Regions from separate parts of the Superficieibacter sp. BNK-5 genome, predicted to be linked through region 1. Evidence: predicted binding sites of a transcription regulator. Region 1 holds the regulator's gene; each other region holds the start of a gene.
The links. The regulator Fur, encoded in region 1, represses iron uptake genes when iron is present. The targets are predictions, from matches to a motif close to ATAATAATGAGAACNACTATCAA.
Positions count from the first base shown of each region.

Region 2: ACMGGS_RS13355 (TonB-dependent siderophore receptor) is a predicted target of Fur. The motif match lies at 1,700-1,722, and genes of this name have one in related genera.
Region 3: ACMGGS_RS22410 (Nramp family divalent metal transporter) is a predicted target of Fur. The motif match lies at 1,800-1,822, and genes of this name have one in related genera.

Region 1 is NZ_CP179893.1:2,919,271-2,922,553, reverse strand. Features, by position in the region: gene ybfF (esterase) at 1-449, shown strand, start outside; gene ybfE (LexA regulated protein) at 579-872, shown strand; gene fldA (flavodoxin FldA) at 1,023-1,553, shown strand; gene fur (ferric iron uptake transcriptional regulator) at 1,843-2,295, shown strand; gene ACMGGS_RS14015 (helix-turn-helix domain-containing protein) at 2,453-3,064, shown strand; gene chiP (chitoporin ChiP) at 3,112-3,283, opposite strand, start outside.
Region 2 is NZ_CP179893.1:2,777,727-2,781,009, forward strand. Features, by position in the region: gene ACMGGS_RS13355 (TonB-dependent siderophore receptor) at 1-1,606, opposite strand, end outside; gene ACMGGS_RS13360 (alpha/beta hydrolase-fold protein) at 1,760-3,283, shown strand, end outside.
Region 3 is NZ_CP179893.1:4,686,022-4,689,304, forward strand. Features, by position in the region: gene mgrA (L-glyceraldehyde 3-phosphate reductase) at 1-21, shown strand, start outside; gene ACMGGS_RS22405 (DUF2502 domain-containing protein) at 146-481, shown strand; gene ACMGGS_RS22410 (Nramp family divalent metal transporter) at 519-1,760, opposite strand; gene nupC (nucleoside permease NupC) at 2,110-3,283, shown strand, end outside.

The DNA.
Region 1 (3,283 bases):
GGCTTATCGCCATCGATATTGCGCCGGTCGATTACGCCGTGCGTCGCCACGATGAAATCTTTGCCGCAATTAATGCCGTTACCGATGCGGGCAGCACCACGCGTCAACAAGCGGCTGCGGTGATGCGCGAATACCTTAACGAAGAAGGTGTGATCCAGTTTTTACTGAAATCGTTTGTCGACGGCGAATGGCGTTTCAACGTGCCGGTACTGTGGGAGCAATATCCGCATATTGTCGGCTGGGAGCCGGTCCCGGTCTGGGATCGTCCGGCGCTGTTTATTCCCGGCGGCAATTCGCCCTACGTCACCGAAGCCTACCGTGAGCCGCTGCTGGCACAATTTCCGCAGGCGAAGGCGCATGTGATTGCCGGGGCGGGCCACTGGGTACATGCGGAAAAACCGGAGGCGGTATTGCGGGCGATCCGCCGCTATCTGGCCGAACTCGCCTGATTAAAAATCCAACGTCCGCACGCCAGATTGCCCGCGGGCGTTGGCGTGCTTCCTGCACTGATGTATGATGGCGCGCTACCCAACCGGGCAATGGCCCGGCTGCTTGTTTCCCCGAAGTCACTCTTAATCATGGCAAAAGAACAAACGGACCGTACGACAATAGATCTGTTCGCGAATGAGCGTCGCCCGGGAAGACCCAAAACCAATCCCCTTGCGCGTGATGAACAGTTACGCATCAACAAGCGCAATCAGTTAAAACGCGACAAAGTACGCGGCCTGAAGCGCGTTGAGTTAAAACTCAACGCTGACGCGGTTGATGCCCTCAACGAACTGGCGGATGCGCGCCAGATCAGCCGCAGTGAGCTGATCGAAGAGATTTTACTCAGCCAGCTCGCGCAGTTGCACGGGCAGGATATTGTCTGAAAAAGCCCTCGATCCCCCTTTTCATGTAGCAGAGAGTGCAGTCGGGCGTGATTGCTATTTCCGCGTACTTCTCTGTTCTGCTATGATTGCCCTTATCCGTGTGCAATACGCCACCACCATATCAATAAGTATCAAGAGGTTATTTTACTCATGGCAATCACAGGCATCTTTTTCGGCAGCGATACCGGCAATACCGAAAATATCGCGAAGATGATTCAAAAGCAGCTAGGTAAGGATGTCGCCGATGTGCATGACATTGCCAAAAGCAGCAAAGAAGATCTCGCGGGCTACGATATTCTGCTGCTGGGCATTCCTACCTGGTACTACGGTGAAGCACAATGTGACTGGGACGACTTCTTCCCGACGCTGGAAGAGGTAGACTTCAATGGTAAGCTGGTGGCGCTGTTTGGCTGCGGTGACCAGGAAGATTATGCCGAGTACTTCTGTGACGCGTTAGGTACTATTCGCGATATCATTGAGCCGCGCGGCGCAACGATTGTGGGTCACTGGCCAACGGCAGGTTATCATTTTGAAGCGTCTAAAGGCCTGGTCGATGACGATCACTTTGTTGGCCTGGCCATTGATGAAGACCGCCAGCCGGAACTGACAGCAGAACGCGTAGAGCAGTGGGTGAAGCAGATTTCCGATGAGCTGCACCTGAGCGATATCATCAACGCCTGATGCTGATATGACGCAACCTTCTGGTTGCGTCATACTGATAGATATAAGCAATCAAAATAATTGCTACAATTTTTTAACTTTTCAGTACATATCTGTACAATAGCCACTGATTTAACGAGGTCAGCGCCGCTTTGCGGACCCCCCCTCGTTTTAAACGCTAACTTTGTCTGATACTTGCAGTTTTCAATCAGGCATGGCAGTTCTATAATGAGAGGCATTATGAGCGATGCACTCTCTGTAAATACTTCCCTGTGGGGAGTGAATCTTATAGCAACAGGACAGATTCCGCATGACTGACAACAATACCGCATTAAAGAAAGCAGGCCTGAAAGTCACGCTTCCCCGGTTGAAAATCCTGGAAGTGCTTCAGGGACCTGACAATCATCATGTCAGCGCGGAAGACTTATACAAACGCCTCATTGACATGGGCGAAGAGATTGGCCTCGCCACCGTCTACCGCGTTCTGAACCAGTTTGACGATGCTGGCATTGTCACCCGCCACAATTTTGAAGGCGGAAAGTCCGTTTTCGAACTGACTCAGCAGCATCACCACGATCACCTGATTTGCCTCGACTGCGGCAAAGTGATCGAGTTCAGCGATGACTCGATTGAGTCGCGTCAGCGTGAGATTGCGGCTAAACACGGTATTCGCCTCACCAACCATAGCCTTTATCTGTATGGTCATTGTGCTGAAGGCGACTGCCGCGAAGACGATAATGCGCATGAAGGCTTAAGCAAGTAATGGCATCACAAGCCAGCCTCCCCGGCTGGCTTTTTTTATTCCCTTTCCCTGCCCGTATATTCAGATTTCATCAATACTTTTTATTCTTTGCCCTGGCTAGTATGCCCGCTTTCAGGCGTTACGCCTGTACGACAATGAAGTTGACAAGGATCGCGTCATGCAGCAACACGTCCTCCTTCAGAAGGCGCTCGCCCACATTCTGACTATTTTCGATGATGGCGCTAACAAACGTCGTTTACTGCGTCACAACTACCTGACGTTTCAGGCAGATACGATCTGTTTACTGTATGCCGGTGATTATTCGCTTCTGCGTCGTCATGATGAGTTGCTGGTGACCCGGGCGCTGGCTCCCGGCATCGTTGGTCTGATCCTGCCCGGTATGGCGGAACAATTTGTCACAATCCGCGCAGACAGTGATTGTGACTATCAACTGGTCAGCCATGACGCTTTTTTTACGCAGATCGATGAGCAGCAGGCCCATCATCAGGTATATACCCTTTTGCTGGCGCAGATCACCCGGCAATACCAGCGGGAAGAGCTGCTTTTAGGTTACAGTAGTCTGGTTGCGGTTCAGGGGGCCATTGTGCTGCTTGATCGGCTTGAACCGACGATTCGCGCCAGTACGAATGTTGCCGATTTCGTGGTTAAGTCGACTAACTTATCGCGGAGTATCGTCATGAAATCGATGGCCTTTTTGCGCCAGCAAAACGCGATTGAGATCACTAAAGGCAAGCTTACGCGCATCAATCGTCTTCCTGATATCCATTAAAAAACCCGGCACGCTTGCGCGGCCGGGTTGGAAGAGCGTTGCCTGCATCAGAAGATGGTAAACGGCGCAATAACCATAAATTTCACATCGCGCTCATCCTGGAAGATGTTGCCGTATCCGCCACCGTAACTCGGAATATCGGAGTGGTTGTCGTATTCGGTGAAGTGCAGTTTGAACATCGTCCCCTTCGCCCGGCCATCCTGAAGGGTGTAAACCGCA
Region 2 (3,283 bases), 140 kb from region 1:
CCACGCTCATCAGCGTATTGTCTGCGGGCTGATACTTCAGTCCTACTTCCGCCTGTTTACCGGTGGTTGGCGCGAATGGTGCGGTGCCAGGCGCGCGGTTGGTTTGCAGATTAGGCTCAAACGAGGTGCTGTAGCTTACATAAGGCGACAGACCAAAATCGAAAGCGTAAAGCAGGCCGGTACGCCAGGTAAACTTATCATCGTTTTGCTGCGTTTTGTCAGAGGCGGTTAAATCAGTCGTACGCACTTCCGACCAGTCATAGCGCCCGGAAAGCAGCAGTTCCCAGTTATTCCAGCTCATCTGATCCTGAAGATAAACTCCCATCTGATCGAGGTTTTGCTGCTCGTTGGTCATGGTAGCGAAAGTGCTTTCATCGACGTTGACGCCATACACTGGCTGCGTCCAGTCCATGTCGTACTGGCTACCGGCACCGCGCCCCAGATACTGCTTATCATGGCTGGATTTATAATCAACTCCGCCAAGCACGGTGTGATCGAGCGCGCCGGTTGCCAGGCGCGCCTCAAGCTGGTTATCGAGGCCGAATTCAGTGGTTTCGCGCTCCTCATGCTGCGCGCGACGGGTTAGCAGTGTGCTGTTGGCCGCGCTGTTGGCATACACCAGGTAGCGATACTTTTGTTTGATAGTGGCGTAACGGGCGTTCTGACGGAAGGTGAAAACATCGTTGAACTGATGCTCAAACTCATATCCCACCATTGTCTGCTCGCGCCAGGACTGGTCGTAGTTCGGATCGCTGACGTTAAAATCCCACGGAATATACTGGCCGTTGGCACTGACCACCGTGCCGTAGTACGGCAGGAAGTTACGATAACCGGCATCGGGATCTTTCTGGTAGCTGGTCAGAAGGGTAAAGCGGGTCTGATCGTTGGGAAACCAGGTGATCGCCGGGGCAATCGCCATCCGCGTTTCTTTATAGTCTTCCACCTGATTATGCTGCGTGCGGGCGATACCGTTCAGGCGGTACAGCACCCGTCCGTCGTCGCTTAGCGGGCCACCGAAATCAAACGCACCTTCCGCCAGATCGTGATTACCGGTGCGGAACTGCACTTCATGAACAGGTTCGCTGGTGGGACGTTTACTGGTCATGCTAATCAGGCCGCCAGGGTTAACCTGACCGAACAGGACGGAGGCCGGGCCGCGCACCAGTTCCACCCGCTCCAGCAGCCACGGATCGACGGTGCCGGTTTGCGATGAGGCGGTGGCCCCGAAGCTCAGGCCGTCGAGAAATTTCGGCACGTAGCTAAAACCGCGCACGAACACTTCATCATTACGGTTAGATGAGCCGCGATACTCGGTAAACACACCCGGCGTGTAGCGCAGCGCTTGCGACACGGAGGTCACATCCAGCGCGTCCATCTGATCGCGTGTGACAACGGAGACCGACTGCGGCGTTTTGACCAGATCCGCCGAGGTTTTCGTCGCCGACAGCGTTTTAGTCGCCACCATCCCTTTCAGCGGCGCGGTGGGATCTTCACTGTTTCCCTGCGTGACGACCATGGTTTCCTCGGCAGCCAGCGCCTGATGGCTGATTGCTGCGGTGGCTATACTCATTAACCAGAGATGCATTATCTTATTATTTTTAAACATGTTTTAAATAAAACCCCGTGAACGATGCCATAGAAAATCCCGTATTGATGACCTCAATAGCGGGAGATGAAAACGTAAACGGCGCTAATGATATTGCAAATTGTTATCATTTGCATTAGCGTTGTTACAAATTTCATCGGGAACCGTGCTGTAATGAAAATGGCGTGGAGTGGTTTATTAATTGGGCTGAGCGCGACGCCTGCGCTTGCCGCGAATTGTGATTCCATGTCGGTGCAGGGAGAACAGCAGGGCAAGTTTGACGCCAGCGGCGAAATTTGTTTTGTGCTCCCGGCGCTGGGGGAAAATTATGTTTCCGCGACGTTGAGCGGCGTTACCGATGCGCGTCTTCTTGATCGGAATAACCGCCGTTTGCGCACGCTGCTGGAAGGGGAGCCGGGCGACGGTGAACAAACGCTCTTATTTTCTCTCCCGCTGAATCAGCCTTCCTCACTGATGTTACATGGCGAAGAGGGTACACGCTGGCGCTTTAGCTGGCGGATCAAAGAAACCGCTTCCCTTGCCAGAACGCAGGTGCTCGATCCGGTTAGTCCACTGTTGCAGCAATTAGCTCGCGAACTTCAGGCGGGCGGATCTACCGAGGCATTCTGGCAGGCCCGTCGCCAGCAGGGGACGCCGCTGGTCGAGCCTGTCGATGCGACCCATAAGCGGGTGACTTTCCTGTGGCGCGGCGCGCGGAATAACGTGTTTATTCTCGGCTCGCCTGCGGGCGATCACGATCCGCTTTTTCGCCTTGGTGACTCCGATGTCTGGTTCCGCAGCTATGTTGTGCCTGCCGATACGCTGATGCAGTACAAGCTGGCCCCGGACGTGCCGGTGGTGCAGGGAACGGCACGCGATCAGCGCCGGGCGATCCTGGTCAGCGCTCAGGCCGATCCACTGAATCCGTCCACGTTAACCACCGATCGCGCCGATCGCTGGAATCGTTATTCATTGCTGGCGCTGACGCCCGCCCGCTACTGTACGCCGCAGCGGATGATGCAGCCGGTTAAGCATGGCACGCTGACGCGGCAATCCTTTTACAGCCCAACCCTCAACAATCAGCGCGATATCATTATCTACCGCCCGCGCGTGGCGCAGCCGGCACGCTGGACGCTGATGTTGTTTGATGGTCAGGTGTATCAGGATGATTATCGTTTCGCCAGCGTGATGGACGACCTTATCGCCCGCCACGTGGTGCCGCCGGTGAATATTGTGTTTATCGACAGTCTGGATCACCTCCGTCGTGGAAAAGAACTGCCGCCGAATCCGGCATTTGCCGATTTTATGGCGCATGAACTGGTGCCGTGGCTGCGGCAGAAGGGCATCCCGGTACAGCGGCAAAAAACGGTGCTGGCAGGATCCAGTTATGGTGGACTCGCATCCTCCTGGGTGGCATTACGCTATCCACGCGTCTTCGGCAATGTGCTGAGTTTGTCTGGCTCGTACTGGTGGTCGCCGAAAGGTGAAGCGCCGGGCTGGCTGACGCGACAGTATCAGCAGTCGCCGCGCTATCCGATTCGCTTCTGGTTGCAGGCCGGACGCTTTGAAAGCCAGGGGCCGGATGGCGGTATTTATCGTAATACCGAGGATTTTGCCCGGCTGCTGCGCGATAAAGGCTATCGCGCCAGCTTCCATCCGTGGTCCAGCGGTCATGACTATGCTGCCTGGTGTGAGGCG
Region 3 (3,283 bases), 1.8 Mb from region 1:
ATTCTGAACCGGGCTGACTGACACGTTTTTTAACAAAAAATGCGCCTGAACGTAATTTAAGAGTTAAACCGATGCTACGGGGCTTTACCGCCCCGTAATATTTGTTTAACAGGCCGATATCGATCCGGTCGTGAAGGAGAAAATTATGTTCAGGTCGCTGATTCTGGCTGTGGTACTGGCCGCCTCAACCGCCCCGCTTGTTGCCAGTGCAGAAGAAATTACCCTGTTGCCATCGGTTAAGTTACAGATTGGCGATCGCGATCGTTCAGGTCACTACTGGGACGGCGGCCACTGGCGCGATCGTGATTACTGGCACCGGAATTACGAATGGCGGCAAAACCGCTGGTGGCGTCATGAACCTCCACGCCATCGGGGATGGGATAACCGCCGCGCTTATGAACGCGGCTATCGCGAAGGCTGGCACGACCGCAATGACCGTCGTGGTCCTCCCGGACGCGGCCATCACGGACACCATCATTAAGATAACGCCGTGGCCTGGATCAGGTCACGGCGTTTTATCAGGCTAAATCCAGTAACGTTCCCACCAGCAGCCAGCCGTTAAGCACCACCACCAGCACCACAATCGTCCAGCCGGTCCGCTTAACCAGGGTGCTATTGACCAGTTCCCCCATCAGTTCACGGTTACTGGTAAACACCAGCAGCGGCACCAGCGCCAGCGCGATACCGAAGCTGAGCAGCACCTGGCTCATCACCAGAATCCGCGTCGGATCCAGCCCCATCAGGATCACAATAAACGACGGCAGCATCGTCACCGTGCGGCGCACCCACAGCGGAATGTGGAAACGAATAAAGCCCTGCATCACCACTTGCCCGGCAAGGGTCCCGACAACCGTTGACGACAGCCCGGCGGCTACCAGACTCAGGCCAAATACCGTTGCCGCAGCATGGCTGAGCAGCGGTTCCAGCGTCAGATATGCCTCTTCCAGATCCGCAATCCCGGTGTGGCCGTTGAAGTGAAATGCCGCCGCCGCGGTCGCCATCATCGCCAGGTTAACGAATCCGGCGATAGTCATCGCAAACGCCACGTCCCAGCGAGTCGCGGAGTAACGCTCTTTACGCGTACCGGCGTGTTGATTCTGGGTCAGGGAAGAGTGCAGATAAATAACGTGAGGCATTATCGTCGCGCCCAGCACGCCTGCCGCCAGGAATACCGCGTCCGTTCCCGGCAGTGAAGGAATAATCATGCCCCGGGTCAGGGCCGCCATTTCGGGGCGGGAGAAGATCAGCTCAACGATATAGGCCGCAGCGACAAACAGCAGCAGCCCACCAATCACTACTTCCAGCGGTTTTTGCCCGCGACGCTGGAGCATCAGGATTAAAAAAGTCGCGATCCCGGTCAGCACCGCCCCCTGCAACAGCGAAACGCCCAACAGCATTTTAAAACCAATCGCGGCCCCGATAAACTCCGCCAGATCGGTCGCCATGGCGATGATTTCCGCCTGCACCCAGTAAAACCAGACCAGCGGGCGCGGATAGTGATCGCGAATCTGTTCCGCCAGGTTTTTGCCGGTAGCGATCCCCAGCTTGGCGGACAGCACCTGGATCAGCATCGCCATCAGGTTCGCCCAGACTACCACCCACAGCAGCTGATAGCCGAAACTCGCCCCTGCCTGGATGTTGGTGGCAAAGTTGCCCGGATCGATATAGCCGATAGCGGCAATGAATGCTGGCCCCATTAGCGCCAGTCTTAGCCTGCGCGCGGCCCTGCCGGTACTACTCTCAACGCGACTGTTGCTCATTCTTTGCCTCTAAATATAGCCTTTGCTATGTTTCATGCTATCAAAATGAGAATGATTATCAAGATCATTTATAGAGTTGAAATTGATTTCTCTGATAGGCCGAAACAATGGCCGGGCTGGATGTCTGGTGGAATGGTATTTGTTTTAGTTATCGGTGCTAATGTTAACAGAGTAGTACATCAGCGCAACATTTCACCCTTTCGGGCGACATAATTAAAATGTCTGGTAGATCACTATTTTTGAGATTGCTCACAGGAACTTACTATATTGCGGGTTTGATCTCGTTTTCTTTGGTGTTGTTACATAGAATGTGCACGAAAACTAAACCTGCCTCATATTCGGAGCAAATATGTCCGCCGTTCTGCACTTTATCCTGGCGTTAGTCGTTGTTGCGCTGCTCGCTCTGCTGGTCAGCAGCGACCGTAAAAAAATTCGCATTCGCTATGTCGTTCAACTTCTGGTGATTGAAGTTTTACTGGCCTGGTTCTTCCTTAACTCGGACATTGGCCTGGGTTTTGTGAAAGGCTTCTCCGAAATGTTCGAAAAGCTCCTCGGCTTTGCGAACGAAGGGACTAACTTTGTCTTCGGCAAAATGAATGATGAAGGTCTGGCATTCTTCTTCCTGAAAGTGCTGTGCCCTATCGTCTTTATTTCCGCGCTGATCGGTATTTTGCAGCATATCCGTGTGCTGCCGGTGGTGATTCGTGCGATTGGTTTCCTGCTCTCCAAAGTCAACGGCATGGGCAAGCTGGAATCCTTTAACGCCGTCAGCTCGCTGATTCTGGGACAGTCCGAGAACTTTATCGCCTATAAAGATATTCTCGGCAAGATGTCGCGTAACCGCATGTACACCATGGCGGCAACCGCGATGTCTACGGTATCCATGTCTATCGTTGGTGCGTACATGACTATGCTTGAACCTAAGTATGTCGTCGCCGCGCTGGTGCTCAACATGTTCAGTACCTTTATCGTTCTGTCGCTGATCAACCCTTACCGCGTTGACGCGCATGAAGAAAACATCCAGATGTCGAACCTGCACGAAGGCCAGAGCTTCTTCGAAATGCTGGGTGAATACATTCTGGCAGGTTTTAAAGTGGCCATTATCGTTGCTGCGATGCTGATTGGCTTTATCGCCCTGATTGCTGCACTGAACGCCCTGTTTGCCACCGTCACCGGCTGGTTCGGCCATAGCATTTCCTTCCAGGAAATCCTTGGCTACATCTTCTACCCGGTTGCCTGGGTGATGGGTGTTCCGGCACATGAAGCGTTGCAGGTTGGTAGCATCATGGCAACCAAACTGGTCTCAAACGAATTCGTGGCGATGCTGGATCTGCAAAAAGTGGCCGCTACGTTGTCGCCGCGTTCGCAGGGCATTATCTCCGTCTTCCTGGTATCCTTCGCTAACTTCTCGTCTATCGGGATTATCGCGGGTGCCATCAAGGGCCTGAATGAAGAGCAAGGTAACGTGGTTTCCCGCTTCGGCCTGAAGCTGGTCTACGGTTCAACACTGGTGAGCGTACTGT